DNA from 3 places in the Trichormus variabilis 0441 genome. Region 1 is predicted to be linked to each of the others. Evidence: riboswitches for the same ligand, from Rfam matches in the RefSeq annotation. Region 1 holds a riboswitch; each other region holds the start of a gene.
The links. Region 1 has a riboswitch for cobalamin ahead of GSQ19_RS27235 (DUF1636 family protein). Riboswitches for the same ligand answer to the same signal wherever they lie in the genome.
Positions count from the first base shown of each region.

Region 2: another riboswitch for cobalamin. It lies ahead of cobG (precorrin-3B synthase); the one in region 1 lies ahead of GSQ19_RS27235 (DUF1636 family protein).
Region 3: another riboswitch for cobalamin. It lies ahead of GSQ19_RS06425 (DUF1636 domain-containing protein); the one in region 1 lies ahead of GSQ19_RS27235 (DUF1636 family protein).

Region 1 covers NZ_CP047243.1:178,722-186,186, forward strand. The annotation lists gene GSQ19_RS27210 (hypothetical protein) at 1-90, opposite strand, end outside; partial or broken gene GSQ19_RS27215 (hypothetical protein) at 89-352, shown strand; gene GSQ19_RS27220 (chlorophyll a/b-binding protein) at 487-699, shown strand; gene GSQ19_RS27225 (hypothetical protein) at 762-1,001, shown strand; gene GSQ19_RS27230 (IS630-like element ISAva6 family transposase) at 1,133-2,221, opposite strand; cobalamin riboswitch at 2,377-2,519, shown strand; gene GSQ19_RS27235 (DUF1636 family protein) at 2,916-3,326, shown strand; gene GSQ19_RS27240 (TonB-dependent receptor plug domain-containing protein) at 3,538-5,667, shown strand; gene GSQ19_RS27245 ((2Fe-2S) ferredoxin domain-containing protein) at 5,707-6,579, shown strand; gene GSQ19_RS27250 (ABC transporter substrate-binding protein) at 6,694-7,465, shown strand, end outside.
Region 2 covers NZ_CP047242.1:4,872,580-4,880,044, forward strand. The annotation lists gene GSQ19_RS20060 (precorrin-2 C(20)-methyltransferase) at 1-685, opposite strand, end outside; gene GSQ19_RS30410 (precorrin-8X methylmutase) at 688-1,314, opposite strand; partial or broken gene cobG (precorrin-3B synthase) at 1,462-2,886, opposite strand; cobalamin riboswitch at 2,859-3,012, opposite strand; gene GSQ19_RS20070 (ChaB family protein) at 3,269-4,036, opposite strand; gene GSQ19_RS20075 (Dps family protein) at 4,169-4,708, opposite strand; partial or broken gene GSQ19_RS20080 (SDR family NAD(P)-dependent oxidoreductase) at 4,977-5,081, opposite strand; gene GSQ19_RS20085 (PQQ-dependent sugar dehydrogenase) at 5,111-6,337, opposite strand; partial or broken gene GSQ19_RS20090 (glycoside hydrolase 100 family protein) at 6,586-7,465, opposite strand, start outside.
Region 3 covers NZ_CP047242.1:1,616,916-1,624,380, reverse strand. The annotation lists gene GSQ19_RS06445 (glycoside hydrolase family 10-like protein) at 1-729, opposite strand, end outside; gene GSQ19_RS06440 (hypothetical protein) at 1,006-1,242, opposite strand; gene GSQ19_RS06435 (cyanophycin synthetase) at 1,885-2,886, shown strand; gene GSQ19_RS06430 (cobalt-precorrin-6A reductase) at 2,924-3,661, opposite strand; gene GSQ19_RS06425 (DUF1636 domain-containing protein) at 3,664-4,056, opposite strand; cobalamin riboswitch at 4,075-4,250, opposite strand; gene GSQ19_RS06420 (vWA domain-containing protein) at 4,449-6,296, opposite strand; gene GSQ19_RS06415 (DUF4360 domain-containing protein) at 6,466-7,071, opposite strand; gene rbsK (ribokinase) at 7,170-7,465, opposite strand, start outside.

The sequences.
Region 1 (7,465 bases):
TACAACAACCCCTGAAGTTGACCCAACGGAGATTGAAGGTTCTCGAACTGCGATCGCTGATGAACATCGCTCATTCTTAGAAAAAGTCATGGTTAAAGCCGGATTTGCAGATTTGTATGATGCAAGAGACTTTACCGAAGCGGTGTTCCGCGTGATGCGCGACTTAATGACGACCGAAGCCAGCGATGTCTAGCGACAAGCCGCTTCTCTACGAGAGGCTACGCCAACGCCAACGCGTCTACGCGTAGAGGCAGAATTGCATACAGAGGCTGTACTTACTGATGAGAAAGCACTCCAGTTCGAGGTAGCCGATCTTTGGAAAGATACCAATCCAATAGTAGGATTTTTGACGCTACGCGAACACATATACGGTATCTTCGACTATTTTTAGTACGGTTAACCGTTTTTTTGAATATGTCAAGTGCTTGCAAAAAATATTTACATAGTGTTATATTTAGTTATATAAACCAGCAAAAGAAAAAAGACATGACTAGCAAAGGCTTCACTATGAACGAACTCGGTCAACTCAACAACTTTGCAATTGAACCAAAGGTTTATGTAGATCAAACCCCAAGAGCAGGTTTTACAGAGTACGCCGAAAAACTCAATGGGCGTTTGGCCATGATTGGTTTTGTCTCACTCATAGCTGTAGAAGTTGTCACAGGACACGGCTTGATTGGATGGCTGACAAGCTTGTAAATAATTTCGACTATTCAAAAATTTCATTCAATTAACGCATAAAATATTAATCCAGGAGAGTTATGAGAACTGATTTTGATTTCCCTAAACAAGATTTAATTGGCCCCGTTGTTTTTCGACCTGATTTCACCAACTTTGAGAAAATCAATTCCAACCAAGCTTGGTCATTATTTTTCACCGCAGGTCAAGATGACAAAGCACTTGGACAAGAAATTGAATTAGGCAAGTTTTTCACTAACCTTTTAATTGCTGTAGGAGTCACAGGAATCCTTTGGGGAACTTTCTTCAGTAATTTGGGATAAGCAATTGTGTAAGCGTGTTCAATTGAATAAATTCACTTGAAGTCTTGGCTATAGCAACCAAGACTTCTTTTAGTATTTGGGTATGTCTGGCGATTAGCCTTCATTCTTATACTAAATTGGGAAAGGAAGTATTAATTGAATAACTGAGGTCGAATTTGGCAAATCCAATCAAACCCAACCTTGCCATGAACAATTTGAGGGTGAGACATTAACCATTGACAACGAGAAATTAACACAGTTTCTAGTTCATCGAGAGTAGAAAACATCTGATTAGCAACAGCTTCACGTAGAAGCGACCAAACACACTCAGTCGGTTGGAGTTGAGGTGTATAAGCAGGCAGAGGAAACAGAATGATACCAGCTGGCAACATTAATTGTTTACTGGTATGCCAACCAGCTTGATCAACAAGCAAAACAATGATTTTGTGATGATGAGGATTGACTTCAGCGGCAAAAGCATCTAAAGCCATTTGCATGACAGCAATGTTGACTCTGGGTAAAATCAAGAAAAAACTCTCGCCAGTAGCTGGATGGACAAATCCATAAGTATAAAGCCATTGGTAACGAGTGCGATGCACAGCATTGGGACGATGACCTACTGGTGTCCAAACTCGACGGACGATGGGTTTGAGGCCTAATCGAGCTTCATCTTCTGCCCAAACTTCAACTGATTTGTGCGGATGGAGGAAACGTAACAATCGCACAAACTCCGTTAACTCAGTTTTAAACATCTGTCTTTGAACAAAAGTTGCCGCCTCAGTATGCAGAGGTCGTGGTTGTTGCAGACTAAATCCTAGCCTTTTGAGGTAATCCCAAGCTGTAGTGACATGGAGTGTAATTCCAAACTGTACTCGGATCAATTCCCCTACTTTTGGCGCACTCCATAACCCCCCATCTTCTGGTGGTGAAGCTAACCTTTGGCGCAACCACTGTTGTTGCTCGTTTGTGAGTGCAAGTTTTTTTCCTCCTGGTTTCAGTTTCTGTTGATTGATGATTCCGTTTGCTCCTAGCTTGTTGTATCGCCGCACGATTTTTCTCACCCAGTCCCCTGAGAATCCCACAATCTCTGCTACCTTTTGCGCTGACAACTGTGGTTGTTGATTGAGCAATTTAATCACTAACCATCGGGTTTTCTCTTGTGCATCTTCACATCGGCGATAACTTTGTTCTATTTCTTCTGTTGATAGATGCTCTGTTAGTTTTATCCTGGGACGTACCATTTTTCTAGCCTTTTTCCCTCTGCTTCAAATGATACTACCTTTCCCTATTCAGTATTAGTTATGCGATCGCCCTAGCTTTTGCTGATTTTGGTACAGTGGGGATTACTTTACGTTTTAAGTAGCGGCTGAATTTCAGCATCATTGCTGTGGTACTATTTTCTCAATAGCAACTCGGTTCTGGTGGGGGTCAGCCATCAGAGGTAACGGGGAAAGTCCGGTGTGAATCCGGCGCTGTCCCGCAGCTGTAATGGGGCTTATGCCTCAAAGTCAGAATGCCCGCCGAAAGTACAACACATTCTTATCTGCGAGGTACAGATGAATAACGCAATCAATACTCTGCCCATTAAAGAGGATAACTGTCTCATAGCGTCATATATACGCCACACACTACTTTCTATGAGACTGTAGATATTTCCATACAGATATCAATACTTACACGGAAAGTTATAGATACAAACTGGAAAACACAGTTGTATTTTATCTTTCGCTTTGCATATTTACTTTACCCAAGCTAGAGGTAACTTTACGCCTACCTGCACCAAACGCTTAACAGCGAATGCGTCTAAGCTTCCTCGTTGCGTTAGCTTCTCTTTTATAGACGCTACCACGAACCCACAGTGTAGGAGTACAGCAACGCCTAGCGGTAAATGCGTAAGGCTAATTCATGCTATCAATCAGCAACGCCTGAAAATCAATGAGCAAAAAACAACATACTTTATTTGTCTGCACGACCTGTGCCAGTGTGTGGCAAGATGGCAAGCGAGTTGGTGAAAGTGGTGGACAGCAGCTATTGCAACAACTCCAAGCACTTGCACAAAATTGGGAATTGCAACATAAATTCTCCATTCAAGGAGTTGAATGTATGAGTGCTTGCAACCATGCTTGTACTATCGCCTTTACAGGAGAAGGGAAATTAACCTATCTTTTCGGCAATTTAGCAGTTGATGATAGTCCATCTGCAATACTGCAATGTGCAACTCAATACTACGTCAACCCTGATGGTTTACTACCTTGGTCAGAACGTCCAGAACGTTTAAAAACAGGAATTTTAGCAAAAATCCCACCCCTAAATAAGTGGGCAAAATTAACCGTGGATTGCTGTTAATTAATTACCAGTAGTACATCAAGTTCGTAGTAAAGCCTTTAGTCCTTACTACGAACCTTTGAAACAAGCTTGTAAGTTACACCATTTACATAATAATAATAATCATTATCAAAATATTGCAGGTTTCCTACTGGCTGAAAGTTTTTTACCAAAAAAGCTCAAATCTTTGCTGACAATCAATTTTTAGTTATACAGGTGGCTTAAATTACCAATGCGTACTCAGTTTATTGCCAGATGGGGAACTCAACTTATCGTTTCTAGTTTGACTATCACCGCAGGGATGCTGTGGAAAAGTTCCAGCATTATAGCCACAGAAGTTCTACAAATTTCCGAGTTTCCACAAGAGGAAGGTTCCGCCAAAGACTTACAACCAGTTGCAGAAGTAACATCTCAAAATACAACAGAAACCGAACCCGACATTGAACTGACAGTTATTGACAAACTGTTAAATGAACCTGTATTTTCCCCTTTTCGCCGCGAGGGAACAGTCAAAGATTCCACCCGTCCGGTGTATGTCATTACCGGCGAAGAAATGGAAGCGCAAGGTGCAAGAACCGTCAGAGAAGCACTGCGATTTCTTCCTGGTATTTTAGGTGACGGTACAGTTGGGACAGAAGTAAATGCTTTAAGTGGTCAATTTATTCGCGGTTCTAACACCGGACAAGTCTTAATCTTATTAGATGGTAGACCAATTAATAATTTAGGTGGTGGTGGTTTCGACCTGTCAGAATTTACCACTAATAATATTGAAAGAGTTGAAGTCTTACCAGGAGGTGGTTCAACTCTTTATGGTTCAGATGCAATAGGTGGGGTAATTAATATTGTTACCCGTCGTCCTACAGAGCAAATTACCACAGAAACTAAAGTTAATTTTGGTTCCTATGGATTGAACCAACAAAGTATTCAAAATAGTGGAAAATCAGGTGATATTTCTTGGGTAGTTGGATATAACCGGACTCAAGCACAAAATAATTATCGCTTTCGTATTCCTGAAGCTAACTTTGAGGGAACGAGAAGAAATAATGACGCACTCTTTAATAACTTTAACGTCAAACTAGAGGCAAATTTAGGTAAACGCAACACCTTAACCCTCTCCACTCTATATTTAGGTAAAGAACAGGGAGTACCTGGAGGTGTACCCATTCCTTTCCCCCAATTTGGACAGGGATTTTTTAACTCTCTCACCGAGAATAACCGCAAATACACAGACCAAGTTCTTACTGATTTAACCTGGAATTCTCAATTAGGAAGCGGAGATGATTCACTCTTAACAGCGAGAGTTTACGCTGATTTTCTCAACACTCGTTTTGATAATCGTAGTGGTGCAATCACATCTCAAAATCGCTTTGATACCAAACAGGATTCCTATGGTATTCAAGTTACCCATAATTGGAATGTTGCGAAGAATCAGACCTTAGTTTATGGCTTTGACTATCGTAATACTAATGTACGTAACACCACATTTAATTATGGGACAAACATCACCAGAGAAAATTATGATGATGCTATAGGACAAGGTGCAATTTTCGGTAAGTATGAAGTTAACTTTTCTCCTAGTTTTAGTATGAATTTAGGAGTGCGGCAAGATTTTAGTAGTTTGGTCAATGGTTCGTTTACTTCACCATCTGTAGGAGCAAAATTCGCACTTTCAGATGCAACTACAATCAGAGCCAACTATATCAGAAATTTCCGTGCGCCGACGATCGCCAATTTATTTAATACTAATCCTACTAATATTGGTAATCCTGACCTCAAGCCAGAACAAGGAGATAGTTTTGATGTGGGGATTGACCAAAAGTTAGGGAATATTGGTTTGTTGAGATTGACATTTTTTAGTAACAGGGTTTCAGATACAATTGCCTTCAAAAGCTTAATTCCGCCTGTAAATGGTAATACAGGTACTTGGGAAAACATCGGGTTAGTACAAACTACGGGAATTGAAGCTTCGTTAAATTTACAACTAGCAAGGAATGTTTATGCTTTTGTTAATTATACAGCGAATAATCCGCGTATTTTAGAAAGTGCTAATCCGGCGGAGATTGATAAGGAATTAAGGTTTGCGGGTGCGGATAAATTAAATTTGGGTGTCTCCTATGAAAATCCTCAAGGTTGGTATTTTGGTGTGTTGATGAATTCTTTAAATGGGTATCCCACTAATAATATTAATACGGAGTTTCTTTCGGGGTATACGACTTTTGATTTGAAGATGCGTATGCCTATTAGTGATAGTTTAACTTTAACTGGGAGTTTGGATAATTTGTTCGATCAGCGTTATCAGTTGTTTCCTGGTTATCCTGATGGGGGGAGGGTTTTTCAGGTTGGGTTGAGTTCTCGGTTCTAAAGAGTTTTTTTCACGGAGAGGCGCAGAGGAGAGTTAGAAATGAGTGAGTTTAATTGTTGGGTGACACCAGTTAATGAGGTGTTTAAAGAAGATTTAGCTACGGGGGGTTTTATTGAGTATGAATATTTTGATTGTGGGAGTGATGTTTTAGCATCGTTAGTTTATACTTTGTTTGAACAAAATTGGCAGCAGGTTGGGATTGCTCATATTGTTCAAGGTAGTGTTTTAGAATTAGAATTTAATGCACCACCAAAGCTTTGTATTCTCTATGATGGATATTTGACGGTGGCTACTGAGGGGTGGCATTTACATTTATGTATTGATACTAATTTTGGTGGCCCTTTGTGTAAAACTCCTGTGGAAGTGAGGAAGCAACGTTTAGTTTCTCGTGCGGCTTTTTATCGGCGGTTTAATTTAGAAGGAAATCCCAGAAGTTGGGGGATTCAGTTTTGGAATGGTGCGAATGAACAATTGATGACGATTTTATTACCTAATCCTTTGGTAGATGGAGAAAATTTATTACCGGAGGGTAAACCGAATCTAGATAAGTTAGCTCTTTATCAAGATTTGCGAGATATTTATGTATTAGGTAAAAAAACCATACCATTTAGCAAAAATCCTCTCAAACATGCCTATATTTCCGTTTGTACCTCTACACGCTGTCTACCTTCTCGCAAATGGCAACCTACATTTGATGCTTTAAAATCAGCAGTAGAAAATGCAGGTTTAGACATTGAAGTTAGAACCTCTGGCTGTTTAGAAGTTTGTCAACTCGGCCCAGTTGTTTTTTATTCCAATGATAGAACTTGGTACACTCGCGTTAACCCCAACGTTGCCGAAAATATCGTCAACGAACACCTCATTAAAGGTAACAAAATCACCGAAAACCTCTACCCACCCCAAACCCCATAATCTCCTCTAACTCTCTGTGCCTCTGTCTTGAAAAGTTCAGATGCCTGCGGCGGGCTACGCCAACGGAGGAAACCTCCGCTCCGACTTTTCGGTGCGTCTCTGCGTGAGATAAAAATGATAAAACTCCCCCACCAAAAACCAATCATTTTCCTCTGTCAACTATGCCTCATAGCCACCCTGATCATCGCCTGTCATCAAACCACAATTCACACATCAACTAACACCTGTACCCCCAAGTATAACCCTAACCAAGATTACTTTCCCAATAAAATCAAAATCACCCACGCCAGAGGTTTGGCGGTAGAATATCACAAACATTACAAAGTAGTCACCATCAAAAATCCTTGGCAAAATGCTAAAACTCAGTTTCAATATGTTCTAGTCCAATGCGGAACACCCACACCCCAAGGATTTAAGCAGGCGCAAGTAATTACAGTTCCTATTAACTCTATAGTTTCTTTATCAACTACACATTTACCCCACTTAGCTAAATTAGATGTAGTTGATAAATTAATTGGAGTGAGTAATATTAAACAAGTCAATACGCCTGAAGTTATTGAGAGAATTAAAACCGGAAATATTACCCAAGTCGGCAATAATTCCAATGTAGATATCGAAAAATTATTAGCCTTAAATCCCGACTTAGTAACAACCTTCGGCACAGGGAATTCTCAAACTGACAGTTATAGCAAACTCACAGAAGCTGGTTTAAAGGTGGGGATAAATGCTGAGTATATGGAAGATACACCATTGGGGAGAAGTGAATGGTTAAAATTTACGGCTTTGTTTTTTAATCAAGAAGCCAAAGCAGAAAAGATATTTAGTGAAATTGCTCAAAAATATACACAAATAGCTGCAAAAGCTCAATCTGTGAAATACCGTCCGA
Region 2 (7,465 bases), on a different replicon from region 1:
GTATCACAATCATCGCAAAATAAGGTACTTCAGCCGGGTCAACTTCATCTAAAGGTACAATCCTTTGGTGTGTTGTTGTTGCTCGCTCGATATATAATGCCCGTGATGCTAGTCCTAATTTATGCAAGACATCGCGCACTTTGGTGAAGTGGCGACCTAGTTTCATAATGGCGGCTGCATCGGTTGTCAGCAATTTGGAAGTGAGTTCTTCTGCTGGGAGGGGTGCGGGTAGTACGGTGAGAATATCGTTGTAGTAGGTGAAGGGTACACCCAAGGAAACTGGACAAGCCATTAGTGAGGAAACGCCAGGGACGACTTCCGTTTGATACTTTTCCGAAAGTCGTGTGAATACATACATAAATGAACCGTAAAAAAACGGGTCGCCTTCACAAAGTACGACTACATCTCTTCCGGCTGCTAGGTGTTCGGCTATGGGTGCAACTTCTTGGTCGTAAATGTCCTGGGCTTTTTCTGGTTCTAAGGCGCGGGGGAGATGATAGGCTACTTCGATTTGTTCTCCTGTGAGATATTGAGAAACGATCGCTCGCGCTATACTCTCTTTATCTGTGGCTGATTGATAGGCAATGACAGGAGCAGCACGTAATAACCGCAATGCTTTGATGGTCAATAGTTCGGGGTCTCCTGGCCCTACACCCACCCCGTAGAGACGACCTTTAGCTGTCATGGTTATTCTTCCTCCGTTGCCAGGGCGTTAACTGCGGCGGCGGCGATCGCACTCCCACCCCGCCGACCGTGTAAAGTCATATATGGGATATTACGGCTATCTGCTGCCAATGCGGCTTTTGATTCAGCCGCGCCCACAAACCCGACTGGGAAACCCAAGATTAAGGCAGGTTTGGGGCATCCTGCATCTAGCATTTCCAATAGGCGAAATAGGGCTGTAGGTGCGTTCCCAATGGCGACAACTGCCCCTTCTAGATGGGGTATCCACAATTCTAAAGCCGCCGCCGAACGTGTATTACCCAATTTTTTTGCTAGTTCTGGTACTTCTGGTTCATTCAAGGTACAAATAACCTGGTTGTCAGCAGGTAAGCGCCGCCTTGTCACCCCGTCGGCTACCATACGACAATCACACAAAATCGGTGCGCCGACTGCTAGTGCTGCCCTGCCAGACTGTGCTGCGGTGGCTGAATATCCCAAGTCTGTGACAATATCAGTCATTCCACAGGCATGAATCAGGCGTACTGCAACTTTTGCTATATCTGGCGGGAGTATATCTAGATTTGCTTCCGATCGGATGATAGCAAAGGAATTGCGGTAAATTTCATTGGCATCGTGGATGTAGTCAGACATGGGATTTGCTTGAGGAAATAACTGCTTTAGTTGGGGTGTTTCATGGTGATTAGTGCATTGTCCGAAGGATTCGTCTGGTTTTGCATATTCGTTTTTATACATTCCCAATATTTGCTCTATTGTTGTCGGCAATTCAGCAACAGCTATATAGGGATGGACTTCCCGACCGAACTTTTCACGACTATCACGGTCACCCACATACACTTGATATCCTTCTCCGGTTTCATTATTAACACCAAGTAGAGTAATATCACTATCGCCGTGGTGGGCGCAGGATTTATCACAACCGCTAAAGTGGATAGTCACTGGGTGTTCTAGGGTGATGTGGGATTCCAGGTAATCTGCTAGCGCGAGGGCATGACTTTTAGTATCTGTAGCAGCAGCCGCACAACCTTGAATACCAGAACAAGCTACTAAGCCACTCTTAATATTTGCGGCTGAGAAGTCTAATCCTAACCCCAAAATGTGACTTTGAACCTCAGTCAGCCATTGTTGGGGAATATCTGTTAACAACAAGTTCTGCCAAGGTGTCAACCTGAGAGTCCCGTTCCCATATTTAGCAGATAAATCAGCTAGACTCTTTAATTGCCAAGTTTCCAAGCGACCAAGGGGTAAAACAAGACCAATGTAGTATAAGTTTTGTTGGTGTTGGGGATGAATACCGATGTGGTGGTATTTAGTATGTGACCTCTCCCCCAACCCCTCTCCTACAAGGAGAGGGGAGAAATGCTTTGTCTTCTCCCCCTTCCCTACGAGGGAAGGGGGTAGGGGGGTTAGGTTCTTCCCCCCAAAGGAAATAGTTAAAAGTTTCTCAACTTCTTGAAGATAATTATCTAACCCCAAACTATTCACTACTTCTCGCAGTCGGGGCTTGCGTTTATTATGAGCATCAGTATGAGCTAAGTAAACCTCTGTCAAAGCCATGAGGACTGGTAAACATTCCTCTGGTGACAACAAAATTCCGGTGTCAATGGGTGGTTTTCCTTTTGCACCGATACTTAAGCACAGACGGAAGTAAACTCTGTTCTCTACTAAAGTGGCAGCAAAGGTGATATCGTTGAGGCGATCGCTTACCGAAACTAATCCACCACCATCAAAACACACGCTAAACTTTGCCGATAGTCTTGACAAGGCAGAATTTTCAGTAATGTAACTATCCCAACTTCTAACGAAGGAACGGGTATCAATTAATTCTTGAGGATCAATACCAGCCGTGGGACTGGTCATAATATTACGGATTTGGTCTACACCTGTATTGCGAGAACCCAAACCAAGTTCTTGCAGGCGCTTGAGGACTGGAGAATCGATGTCGGCGCGAATTTCCCGGATTTGGATGTTAGCACGATTTGTCACATCCACATAGCCGCCACCGTATTCGTCAGCAATATCTGCGATCGCCTGACATTGTTTACTATTAATAATTCCACCTGGTATTCTGATGCGAGACAAAATCCCATCTTGGGCAGGTGTGGCATAAAACAAGCCAGGACAAGGTGTTGAACCAGACAACAAGACAATCACTCCTTCTCTGTGCGACGCAGAGATTAGACAGCTAACTCTTGGAATTGGCATTCTGACTCGGAAAGTTACAAGAATTTCGCTTGTGACTTTTCATTACAGCTGCGGCACAGCCCCGGAATCGCACCGGAGTTTCCCAACACCAAGCTTTAGTAATTTACCATGAGTTGCCACTTATCATATTGACTGCTTCATATTTTTCATTAATACCAATTCTCTATGAAGTTGCGTCAAATAAATGATGTAGAGACGTTGCATACAACGTCTCTACAGTACAGAATAAAGTGCATCTATGGCTACGCCAGGCAAGCTACATTAAGAAACGGTATAACTCTATTATCTTTGTTAATTAGCAAAAAATAACCGACTTACTTAATAAATCGGTTATCTCAGTTTTTAGCTCTGAAACTATTAACAAAAAACCAAAATACCGTTGCTAAACTCCGACTTTAGCTTTTGACCAAACGCCGTTTTCATCTTCGTCAAATTTTTGATGAACAGCTTCCCAAGCTGCTTGTTCAGCTGTAAACTCATCACTAGTCTCGTTCAATACACCGTTATAGCGTTCAATAAAGGTGCTTTGAGCTTCCGAAGAAAGATGAGAACGCACTTCAGGAGATAAATCTTCTGAACTCTTGCAAGGCCCAGGACAAGGACGAGCCAAAGTTTTATCAATTGTGCTGATTTCTTCTGCACCAGCACTTTCCAAGAGTAGCTGAAATTCACCAGTGCGATCGCTTGGTACTTCGGTTAATAACAAAAACTCACCGGCTTGTAGGCGGGTTTGGTAGATTGCAGCTTTATCTTCTGGCATTCCCAAGGTTGTCAGAACTGAGACTAAGCCAGCGCCAGCACTACCAGCGATCGCCCCACTAGCCGCCCCCAATAGTAAAGCACTGATGGGGCCTGCTGCCACAATCGGCCCGACGAAGGGAATAAACAGTACGCCTACACCTGTTAACAAGCTGAGGAAGGAACCAAACAAGGAACCAAAAATCGCTCCTGTTCGCAAACCACCCAAAATCACATCTCTTTTGGTGATAAAACCTGCAATCCGAGTTTCGGATTGAAAGTTTCTACCCATGACTGAGATATGGTCTCTAGGTACACCTCTATCTAACAAACGGCGAATTACATCATCAACTTGTTTCTGCTCTTTAAATACGGCAGAGATAGTACGTTCTGCTTGATAAACTTCTGGCACTTGTATACTCCCTAATTTTATTTTTATTTATTCTTAGGACTTAGGCACTGAACCAAAAAACTTTTCTGAGGGTGGTCAATAGTCAATAGTCCACAGTCCAAAAATTTTGATTTTGACTATTGACTAAAAGCATTACACACCAACAGGTGTTTTAGTTTCTGTTGCTGGTTGTGTACCATTTGGCTCGATTGGTTGCCCTTCAATAAATGAGCGCAACATCCAAGCGATCTCTTCGTGTTCTTCCATGAGTCCGGTGAGGAAGTCGGCAGTTCCTTGATCCTGGAACTCATCACCACTGCGGTCTACATGGTCTCTGAGGTTGCGAATCAATTGCTCATGATCCTGTACAAGATTAGCCACCATTCCCGTAGCACTGGGAACATCTCCGGCGTGTTCTTTGAGAGTAGCGATTTGCAGAAATCCTTCCATTGAACCTATAGGATAACCACCCAGAGTCCGGACTCGTTCAGCGATCGCATCAATATTCTCTGTTAGTTTTTCGTAGTGTTCTTCCCATAATTGATGTAGACTGCGGAACTGTGGCCCGACTACATCCCAATGGTATTTTTTTGTTTTCACCAAAAGTAAATAAGAATCTGCTAAATCTTGATTCAACAGATTAATTACACTTTGACGCTGTTCGTCTGTTAAACCAATGTTTATTCTAGGCATTGCTTTTCATTCTCCGGTGAACTTATAGATTAAGTTCTCAAAATATCGGCTAGATTTACATCGGTCACTAGAAAGATTGTCCTTTACAAGTAATTACAACTAAAGGACTACTTGGAGATTGGATTATAGAAAAATCTCAACATTATCAGAGTGGGAAATATATAGTAAAATCCGTTTATGACCTTTTTTGAATTTTGTTGGCGCAGCCTTACCGTAGGCTATTTTTAATTTTGAATTGGAGCCAAACATTTCTACTAGGAAACAACTTAATGACGATATTGCAACCTTTTTGAGCTAGGCGAATGGCGATCGCTTGCCCAATCCCTGAACTTCCGCCTGTAATGAGGGCATTTTTCCCTTTTAATCCTTTCATGGTATTTTTTTCTTATTTTGTATAAATTTTCATCTAGTAATACGGATAATCTTGTCCTGTTGTGGCGGGCAATTCCCTCGTCCATCACAGTTACTGGTTGTCACATATAATTCACCATCTGGCCCCATAATTGCCTCTCGCAGTCGTCCATATTTACCTTGTAAATACACCTCATGACGCTCGACTTGTTGGGGCGACTGAGGAGCGAAGACGACGCGCTGTAAGTGTTCTGAACGAAGCGTGGCAATAATCAAGCTACCTCTCCACTCAGGAATAGTATTACCTGTATAAATAGCTGCTCCCCCAGGCGGTAGAGCTTCACGCCAAACAATCGAGGGAGTCACAAGTCCTTCTCCTGATTCACAACGGTAGATAGTAGGCCAGCCAAGGTTGTCGCCAGATCTGGCTAGACTGAGTTTATCGTGACCTCTTCTGCCTAAATCACCGCTAGGGCCGTGGTCTGTTACCCATAGAGTTGATTGATCCCGCCAATCAAACCCCTGAGTGTTGCGAATTCCAGTGATATAGACAGGATTTTTCTCAAAGGGATTGTCCTGTGGCACTTGTCCATCCGGAGTCACACGCAGAATTTTTCCAGCTAGGCTATTAACATCCTGGGAAATTTGTGGATTCCTCGCATCACCAGTCCCAATGTACAACATTCCATCAGGGCCGAAGCGGATGCGACCCCCATTGTGAAATTGCGCTACAGGAATATCATCAACAATCACCCTATCTGGTGAAGCAGTGAGTCCGTTCTCAGATAGTCGCCATCGTTCAACGCGATTTACCTGCGAACCATTTCTATCAGCAGTATAGTAAACATAAAAAAATCTGTTTTCGGCAAAGTTGGGATGAGTTGCAATCCCAAGCAAACCATCTTCACCGCTATCAGTAACATTAATTGTAGCTACTGGCTGAGAAACAAGTTTACCATCCCGCACCAGGCGAACTCGTCCAGGACGTTCGGTCACTAACATATCTCGATTTGGCAGAAAAGCAATTCCCCAAGGCACTTCTAACCCTGTGACTACTTCTTCGGCACGCACATTTACCTTTCCTGGTGAACCGAAGCCATTTTCTACTAGAGTGCAGGCTTGATTGTTAGTAGCAGTTTGTTGACTAATTGGTGCGGCTGCTTGCGTTTCTTGATTGCTATTATCTGCGGACTCAGTTGTTGGTAAGTTACAAGTAGAAAGTCCTAGCAAAACCATGCCAAAAAGTAATTTTTTAGCAAGAATATTTCTCAGTTGCATGATTTATTTTCTCCTAAAAATCGCCGACCGCATGGTTTAATATCTAGATTATGTTAATTTTAAAACCATGAAAAATCTAGTTTGTATTGGTAGTAAAAATTATCAAAATTGTATTTTAGTCTAATAAATAAAACCTCAATTTACAGGTTTGTGTCAAAGAAATTTACTAGCCTTGGAAAGGGGTTAATCAAAAAAAAATCTACTGGAAATATTTCATGGTCACTAGGTTTACGTCCTATTTTTTCAAGTTATTCCATCTCAAAACTGAGTAATGTTAAATGACTAGGATTTATCATTAACTCTTTTGCTACTAAGAATGCTGCAATAGTCCAAGCTTGATATTTTCTGGATTGCTTACCAATGAGACGAGCATTCTTACCGTCGTAGTATTCTGGCCATCCATCCTGACGTAAACGTTTTTCTGCAATATCAATAGCTTTTTCGGCAATGTCTAAGCGGTTTGTCTTATGTGCGGCTGCTGTGAGTAACCACAATAAAACTGGCCAATTACCACCATTGTGATAAGACCAAGGAATATTTTTGGGATCGCTACCTGTGATAATTTGCCAATCTCTACCTTCTAGGGCTGGATAACAGAGTTTCATGGGCATATATCCAATTAAATCTTGCCAACGATACTCGATGAGATTCTTCTTCACTAGCTAAAGCAGTGATAATTGCCATGAGATTTCCCAGTGCAAAGAACCGAAAATCCATCCGTCCAGGGCCAAGATTACCTGCCAGATAACCACCATTATCCGGTAGCCATTCTGTTAACCAATCGGGAATCGATTCAGGATAAATATTAAATCTATTAGCTATTTCTTTACCAAATTCATCACCCTTAAAACGATAAATTTCATTTAAACGATTTAAATCAATCCAGTAATATTCTCGCAAATGATAGGTAAGAGGTTGTAAACGTTGAGTTACGCTATTAGAACAAGAAAGATTAGCATCATTGGAGAGCAGGAGTTCCTTAGCTGCACGTAAAGCCGCATAAAATAGCACCTGAATTTCTAGAGGATGTTCGTAGACACCCATACGTCTGTCAATCATAAAAGCACCATCGGGAACTAACATTGTGGGGTACATAGCAAACCGATGTGCAAGACACATTTCTAAAAT
Region 3 (7,465 bases), on a different replicon from region 1:
CTGCTGTTGAGCTACAGAAAGTCCAGCTTTGGAAGGCCAGTCACTATTCCATACTGTGGTTATCCAAGCCCCCCGGAACTCTCTGTTATGGCTTACCCGTACGGTGGGTAATGTGGGTTTTGGGGGTATCACCAAGTAAACAGAGGCGATCTTTTCTGCCTGACCAAGATAAACTAAAGCTTGATAAATAATTGCGGCCACATCACCACGAGTAGCCGCAGTAGTGAAGTTAAGTGATTTGATATTGGGAAAACTGGAGACTAAACCTGCACTAGTGGCGATCGCAATTTGATTTCTGCCATAAGCTGGTATATTACCCGCATCTTGATAAATTTCCGGTAATTTTTCTAGTAAATCCGGTTTAATCTTCGTGGCTATTTCCAATCCATTGACTAGAGATACTAAGATATCCCCCCTAGAGATTTGATTACCAGGGCGAAAGGTTTTATCGGGGAAACCACTCAAGAATCCGGTTTCGTAAGCTTTTTTGATGGCATTTGCTGCCCAATTACTTGTCGGTACGTCAGTAAAATTAATGTACGGACGTTTTACAGATATATTAAATACGGCTGCAACTATAGCGGCGAACTCAGCACGGGTAACTGAATTATTAGGGCGAAAAGTTCCATCAGGATAGCCATTTAAAATCCGTCTTGCTGCCAAAGCTTCGATGAACGGACGCGCCCAATGGTTAGGAATATCGGAGAAACGTGTAGTAGTAGATACCATTGTTATTTGCTGCTAGTTTGCTTGATTGTAGATATCCTTGGCAAATCTAGCAATATGAGAGCGTTACAGGAAGCGATCGCTATAATCTCACCAAAATTCTCTTAATATTGAGTTGAAGTTGCATAAAAAAGCAGTCCCGATGAAGCAAGTTGCACAGTCAAACGTGAAAGATATGTTTTCACTACACCCTTACACCCCTACACCCCTTTCAAGGCAGAGGGCAGGGGTGGGGAAGCCTTACACCCCTACACCCTGAGCTAAAAACATAGTCAAACTTTAAATAGCTGCTTCTTCACGTTGACAGTCAAAAACAATCATAAAGGAAGCATTCGGTATTACTTGGCGTAGATGCTGTATGTAACCATCTGCATCAGAACGACTGCGAAAGCGAGCCACAATCTCACGTTGTGTATCAGGAAGTAACCGCGCAATAGCCCAAGAATTTAGACGTTGTTTATAGGCGATTGGCTGAGTTTCAGAGTTTGTTGTTGTGTATTCAGTGTTTTGTGGCATGATTGTCTTAACCGTATAAAGTTTCAGTAAGGTGTTAGTAAATATCTGAGCAGAGATTTACTAACTCTTTTTTTATGATCTGCCACCTTGTTATTCGATTATTTAAAAATTGTCAACACTGAGTGCTATATTTTAGACCTAACTCTAAGTTATGAATTGTAGTCGCCTTCTATTTGTAAATCAGCAATAGACTGACTTGACTACAGATTCTTCACTCCAGTCTTTTAGCAGCGATCGCTAAGGATAGAAAGAAAACTTAGGCTTAAAATTAAATTTAGTAAATTGCCACTACTGTAGTTATTGGTATAATTTCTTCAGATAAACTTAGTACTAGTATTTATTGAAAATATTTTGTATTAAAAATTACGAAAAATTCTAAATATTTAGTATATGTTCTACCTTTATGTAATAAAGTATATAAGTATAGAATAATCATTCAATCTCGCTGAGATTGTTTGAGTTAATTTCTTAACATTCACATAAACTTGCAAAATAAATGGTCAAACAGTTGAATTTAGTATTCATAAAAGCGGCAGGAAACTCCATCCCCTTGTGGGTGAGGAATTTTAATAGTTTTTATCTTGACCAAGATTGAGATGTTAGTTAAAATTCCTGCATTAAATTATACTTTTGGACTAAAAAATGCCATTAGTCACGTCAATAATTCAGAAGATAGCACCTCAAATAGGTGCGGTTGTTGTGGTAGATCCAGAATATGAATTAGTGGGGCATATTACATTTAAAAATGGAAAAAAATCATTTTTTAGTACCACGAAATTAAATATTAACGGTTTTGGTTCCGCAGAAATAGCCAAAGATAAGGGTTATTCAAAATTTTTCCTCAAACATTTTGGCTATCATGTGACTGAAGGGCAAACATTTTTTAATCAGAAATTATGTAAAAAAATAGGTAACGAACGAGATATTGATGCTGGATTTGAATATGCTAAACTTATTGGATTTCCAGTAATTATTAAACCCATTAATTTAAGCCAAGGAAAATTAGTTACAAAAATTCATAACAAAACGGAGTATTATCAAGTAGCCAAAAAAATATTGCGAGCTAATGCAGGATTGATTATTGAGAGATTTTATCTAGGTAAAGATTACAGAATTGTGGTGATAGATGACGAAATAATAGCGGCATATCAAAGGCTACCACTATCAGTAATTGGAGATGGAAAATCAAATGTTACAGAATTAATACAACGTAAGCAAGATGGTTTCATCCAAAATTTGGGAAAAAAAATTATTGATGTTGATGACTTTCGGATTAAACGCAAGTTGCAGAAGCAAAGTCTCAATTTAAACAGTGTGATTCCCAATGGTAAGGTTGTATATCTTTTAGATAATGCTAATTTATCTAGTGGCGGTGAAGCAGTGGATGTTACGGAAAATATTCATCCCGACTTTCAGAAATTGGCTTTAAACGTCACAAAAGATATGGGATTGCGATTAATGGGTTTGGATATAATTACTCAAGATATTACCAGACCTATGGTGGATTATGTGATTATTGAAGTTAATGGTTCTCCTGGCTTAACACATTATGCTTCCATTGGAGATATTCAAACTAAGAGAGTGGAAGATTTATATCTCAAAGTTTTGAAAGCATTGGAAACGGAGTACAACAGCGAAAATTAAGTAGCCGTGATGAACGGCATATGCCAAAACTGAATCATTACAACTTTTCTAGCAGCCAAGCTACCGCCGCATCAGCGTCTGTTACTTGTTCACAGGCTGGTACGACTGGACGATTGACCATGACAACCTGTACGCCTAGTTCTCTTGCTGCAATAATCTTGGCGTAAGTGGCATCACCCCCACTATTTTTACTAACTAAAGTATCAATATTATGTTGAATGAGAATGTCTCTTTCTTGGGGTAGGGTAAAGGGGCCGCGATCGCACAATATCACCCCAGGCGGAACTAAAGCATCAGCAGCCGGAGGATCGATCATCCGCATGAGAAACCAAATATCATGTAGATGAGCGAAAGCGGAGAGTTCTTGTCTCCCAACAGTTAAAAATACTCTTTTGGCTTGATTTTTTAAAATAGCGGCGGCGGCGCTTGTAGTATCAACTTCTATCCAGCGATCGCCTGCTACTTTCACCCAGGGAGGACGGATTAACATCAAACGTGGTATCTCCACCTCATCAGCCGCCAGCGCCGCATTCTCAGAAATTTGTGCAGCAAAAGGGTGGGTAGCGTCAATTAATACATCAACCTGCATCTGACGCAGATAGTCAGCCAATCCAGCCGCACCACCAAAACCCCCAACACGGACATTACCAGATGGGAGAGAAGGTTCACGGGTGCGACCGGCTAAAGATGCGATCGCCTCAATACCTGGAATAGTTGCAACTTTAGCACTTAGTTCGGCTGCATCTCCAGTTCCACCCAGAATTAAAAGGCGCATCTTCAGGTGGGAATCCTGGCGAGAATGCCTTTTTTCAAAGGTTCGGGACGTTCTGACCAAGGCAGTAAACCATCTGCTTTATCGTAGTATTTACTAGCACATTCCAATACCGCAGAGGCATGATCATCTACAGCTAGATCACCAAATAAATAAGTTAATTTGCCTTTACCTGTAAAAGCTACAACACAAGAACGGTTGCAAGCACTCATACATTCCACTTCTCGGATCGGGAATTTATCCCGTAACTCCCACTCTTGTGCTAGCTGTTGGAGTTGATTTAAAAGTTTTTGACCGCCGCTTTCACCTACGCGTTTACCATCTTGCCAGACACTAGCGCAGGTTTTGCAGACAAAGAGTGTGTGTTCTGCCACACTCAAGGAATTATCAGTAGTCATCCGTACCTCGCAGATGTTGAGAATCGTCAATTTCGGCGGGCGTTCTGGCTGGGAAAGTTACAAGAGTTTTCTTTCCTTCACAGTTGCGGGACAGCGCCGGACTTACACCGTTCACCTACGAAAGAGTGCAGGTATACTTTCCCCGTTACCTCTGGTGACTGCTCCCCACCAGAACCGAATATTTACTTAATCGTAACATCTAGGACTTACCCATGAAAACGAAAAACTCAGGGTGTAGGAGTATGAATCAATTCAAAATAAATCAGGACTTACGCAACTGGCACAATAGTAGGGTGCGTCAGATGTAGAAAATCCTCTAATGTGTACGAAATTATTAGAGCTGACGCACCCTACAGTTAATTTAGCCCTATGTTGGAAACCCTTAGCTTCATTTAGTTAGTAATATTCGGTTGTAAAAATCGCTTAATCTCGCCAGAAGCAATATAAGACTTGCCATCAGGTGCTGTCTTCACTTCCTCAACCACATAAAGCATTCCTTCCTCACGAATGGAACGGGGAAAACGCATATTCCAATCCGGTTCATATCCGTCGGAGACTACCCTAGCGCGTAACTTGCTACCATCTTTGACGCATTGAATGAGAACACCATGATCTATGGTGTCAGTGGTGGGAAGATCGGCCGCAGTAGCTGGAGCTTTGGAGGCTTTACTTGTGTTAGTTGATCTCGATTGTCTAGGAGCAACAAAAATGTCTGTTTCACCAGGTTTGGCAAAACGACTGACTTTGCCGACTACACGGTAGAAAGAGCCATTACTTGACAATTCTAGCCCTTCAACAATGTACCGCGCTCCTTCAGCACGAATGGAACGGGGAAATTGAACATTTTTAGTTTGGTCGTAACCATCAGATATAACTTTAATCCGTAGTTTACCGCCTTCACGGACGCAAGCAAGTTCCACCCCAGTACCGATTTCATTGACAACCGGCATTGCGTGTACTTCATCGCCAGCAGTGACACCGCGCCCCACCAGATCACCGCGATTGCGCGTCATTGTTTGATAACTTTGATCACGTAGTTCTTTCCGCCCGGCGTTACCTAGAGCTTGTTGTGCAATTCGACCTGCGAAATACTCCAGCTGATCAATCTCTTCTGCAATTTCAAAATTCTCATTTAAGCCTTGGTCTCGGAGATACTGCACCAAATCACGGAGGGTTTTTTCAGCTGCTTGATGCTGACCATGTTCTGCTAATTCGAGGGCTGTTTCTTTAGCTTTGGCGATCGTCAGGCGGCTGAGGTCGAGGATAATATGACTGGAAGAGGCTAACGCTGATTCCTCAACTGTGCCAACTTTGGCGATGACATCTGTTGTTCCGGAAACCCTTTGAATAACGTCATTCTGCACTACATCAGCACTGTAATGCAGCTTCATCACTGGTAAATTACCTACTTGAGCAGAGGATATCATCAAACTCAAACCCAGAAGCTTATCTTCTCCCTCGTAAAGCTCCCCCAAGGTAATTACAGGTTGACCAGCTTCATTTTGGCTAACTTTAGCAAGACTTAAAGTATCAACCAGAGTGATACCATCAGCTAACTCTAGTGTTACTTTCAAGTTTTGACCTACTACAGCTCTAAGACTATCTAGTTCAATGCTAAAAACTTCTGCTGCTTCATCAATGCTTTGAATGAAGTAGAAGTTGCCATTAGCAGCTCTCGCCATCCCAATTAGTAGATCCTCATTGAAACCTTGAGCAAACCCCAAAGTAGTTGTAGTAATCCCTTCTTCAGCTTTTTGGGCTGATGTGGCTGTGAGTATCTTTGGGTCTTGAATACCCATATTGGCATGACCATCAGTCAGCAGTAGCACACGATTTATTTTTTGCGGATCGAGTTGATGCTTGACATATTCGCACCCCTTGAGCCATCCTCCCGATAAGTTAGTAATACCACCTGCCCTCACCTGACGTATGGACTTTTTGAGCGCAGGTTTGTCAGTTACAGGTTGGGGTGAAACAACCGTATCTACCGCATCATCGTAAACGACCACTGAGAGAATATCCTTTGGCTCAAGTTGATCTACCACAGATTCAGCCGCCTTGAGGGCATGATGTAAAGCTGCACCTGCCATAGAACCTGAGCGGTCAATTACAAGGGAAAGGTTAAGGTTGCGCCGGGGAGATTCGGGTATTTCCGCACGAAAACGTAGTAGGATATTAGCCTTTAATGAAAATCCGGCGGGTAAAATAGGTTGGTCGAATTCATAACTTGTTTTTACCATTTCATTTTCCCCTGTGAGTTATTTGTCATCAGCCGCAACCCTGATGATGTTTAAACACTAAGTGTTGCGATTAGTGTACCCAGGATGTCTTCATGATTTAGGGTAGAAAAAACCCAGCCTGACATTTTGGCAAAGCTAAAAGTTTCTTAACTCCTAGCTTTGAAAAAACCTAACGGCACTGGCGATATTTAACGTGATAAACCAAGCCACGGTGAGCCAGGTCAAAAGAGTCAACAGTCGCCATCCCTTGGCCACTAGCAGTCATTGCAGCATTCACACGCATATTTACACTGTCACCACAACGTGACCAGACATTACCCACAGTAACTAATTTATCTCGGACGTTGTAGTCGGTTTCGCCTCTAAATGTTCTGGAGAAAACTGGCCCGCGCTGACCTGCAAAAAAGTACTCTGCTCTTAGTCTCCCAGTTGTACTAGGAGCAACATAGCCCCGATAATCAGCATCATAAAGGGAAATTTGAAAGCCTTGGGGTACTTTAATCGGAATGCTCATATTACAGCTTTTGCGACGTTCTGCTGCTTTATTGCCCAGAGCGATAAAGTTATCAAATAGAATACTTAACTCTTGACCATCAGGGCTAACATTCACACTAGCAGACCCATCAGGGCAACCGTTACCACCATATTCTGCGCCTAAAATTTCAACTTTGTTGTTAGCAAGGGCAGGGCCGACAGAAGCCATGATCATTGTGGAGGCAGCCAGAAAAGCTTTTACGGAGTTGATAGATGTTTTTGTGAAGTTTGGATTAGTCATAAATCTACTCTCCTGTATGGAGTATCTTGAATAGTTTTTAAATTCAAGTGTAATCCGAAGAATTTCGGAAACTCTAAGTATAAGAAACTTCACAAAAGTCACAAACCCCTTTCCTTGAGGAAAGCCTCAAATGTCAACTTGTCAGGCAAGGAAGTTTGTGCGCCTAATTTTGTTGCAGCTAAAGCACCAGCCGCCGCACCCCAAATAACTGCCTGATGTAAGGAAAGCCCAGAATAAAGTGCTGTTGCCAAACCACCATTAAAGGCATCACCAGCCGCTACAGTATCAACTGTATCCACAAAGAAGGCTGGGACAAAAAAGGTCTCTTTGTCTGTGGCACAAACAACACCTTTAGCGCCCAGTTTAACGATCGCACTTTTCACGCCTCTTTGCA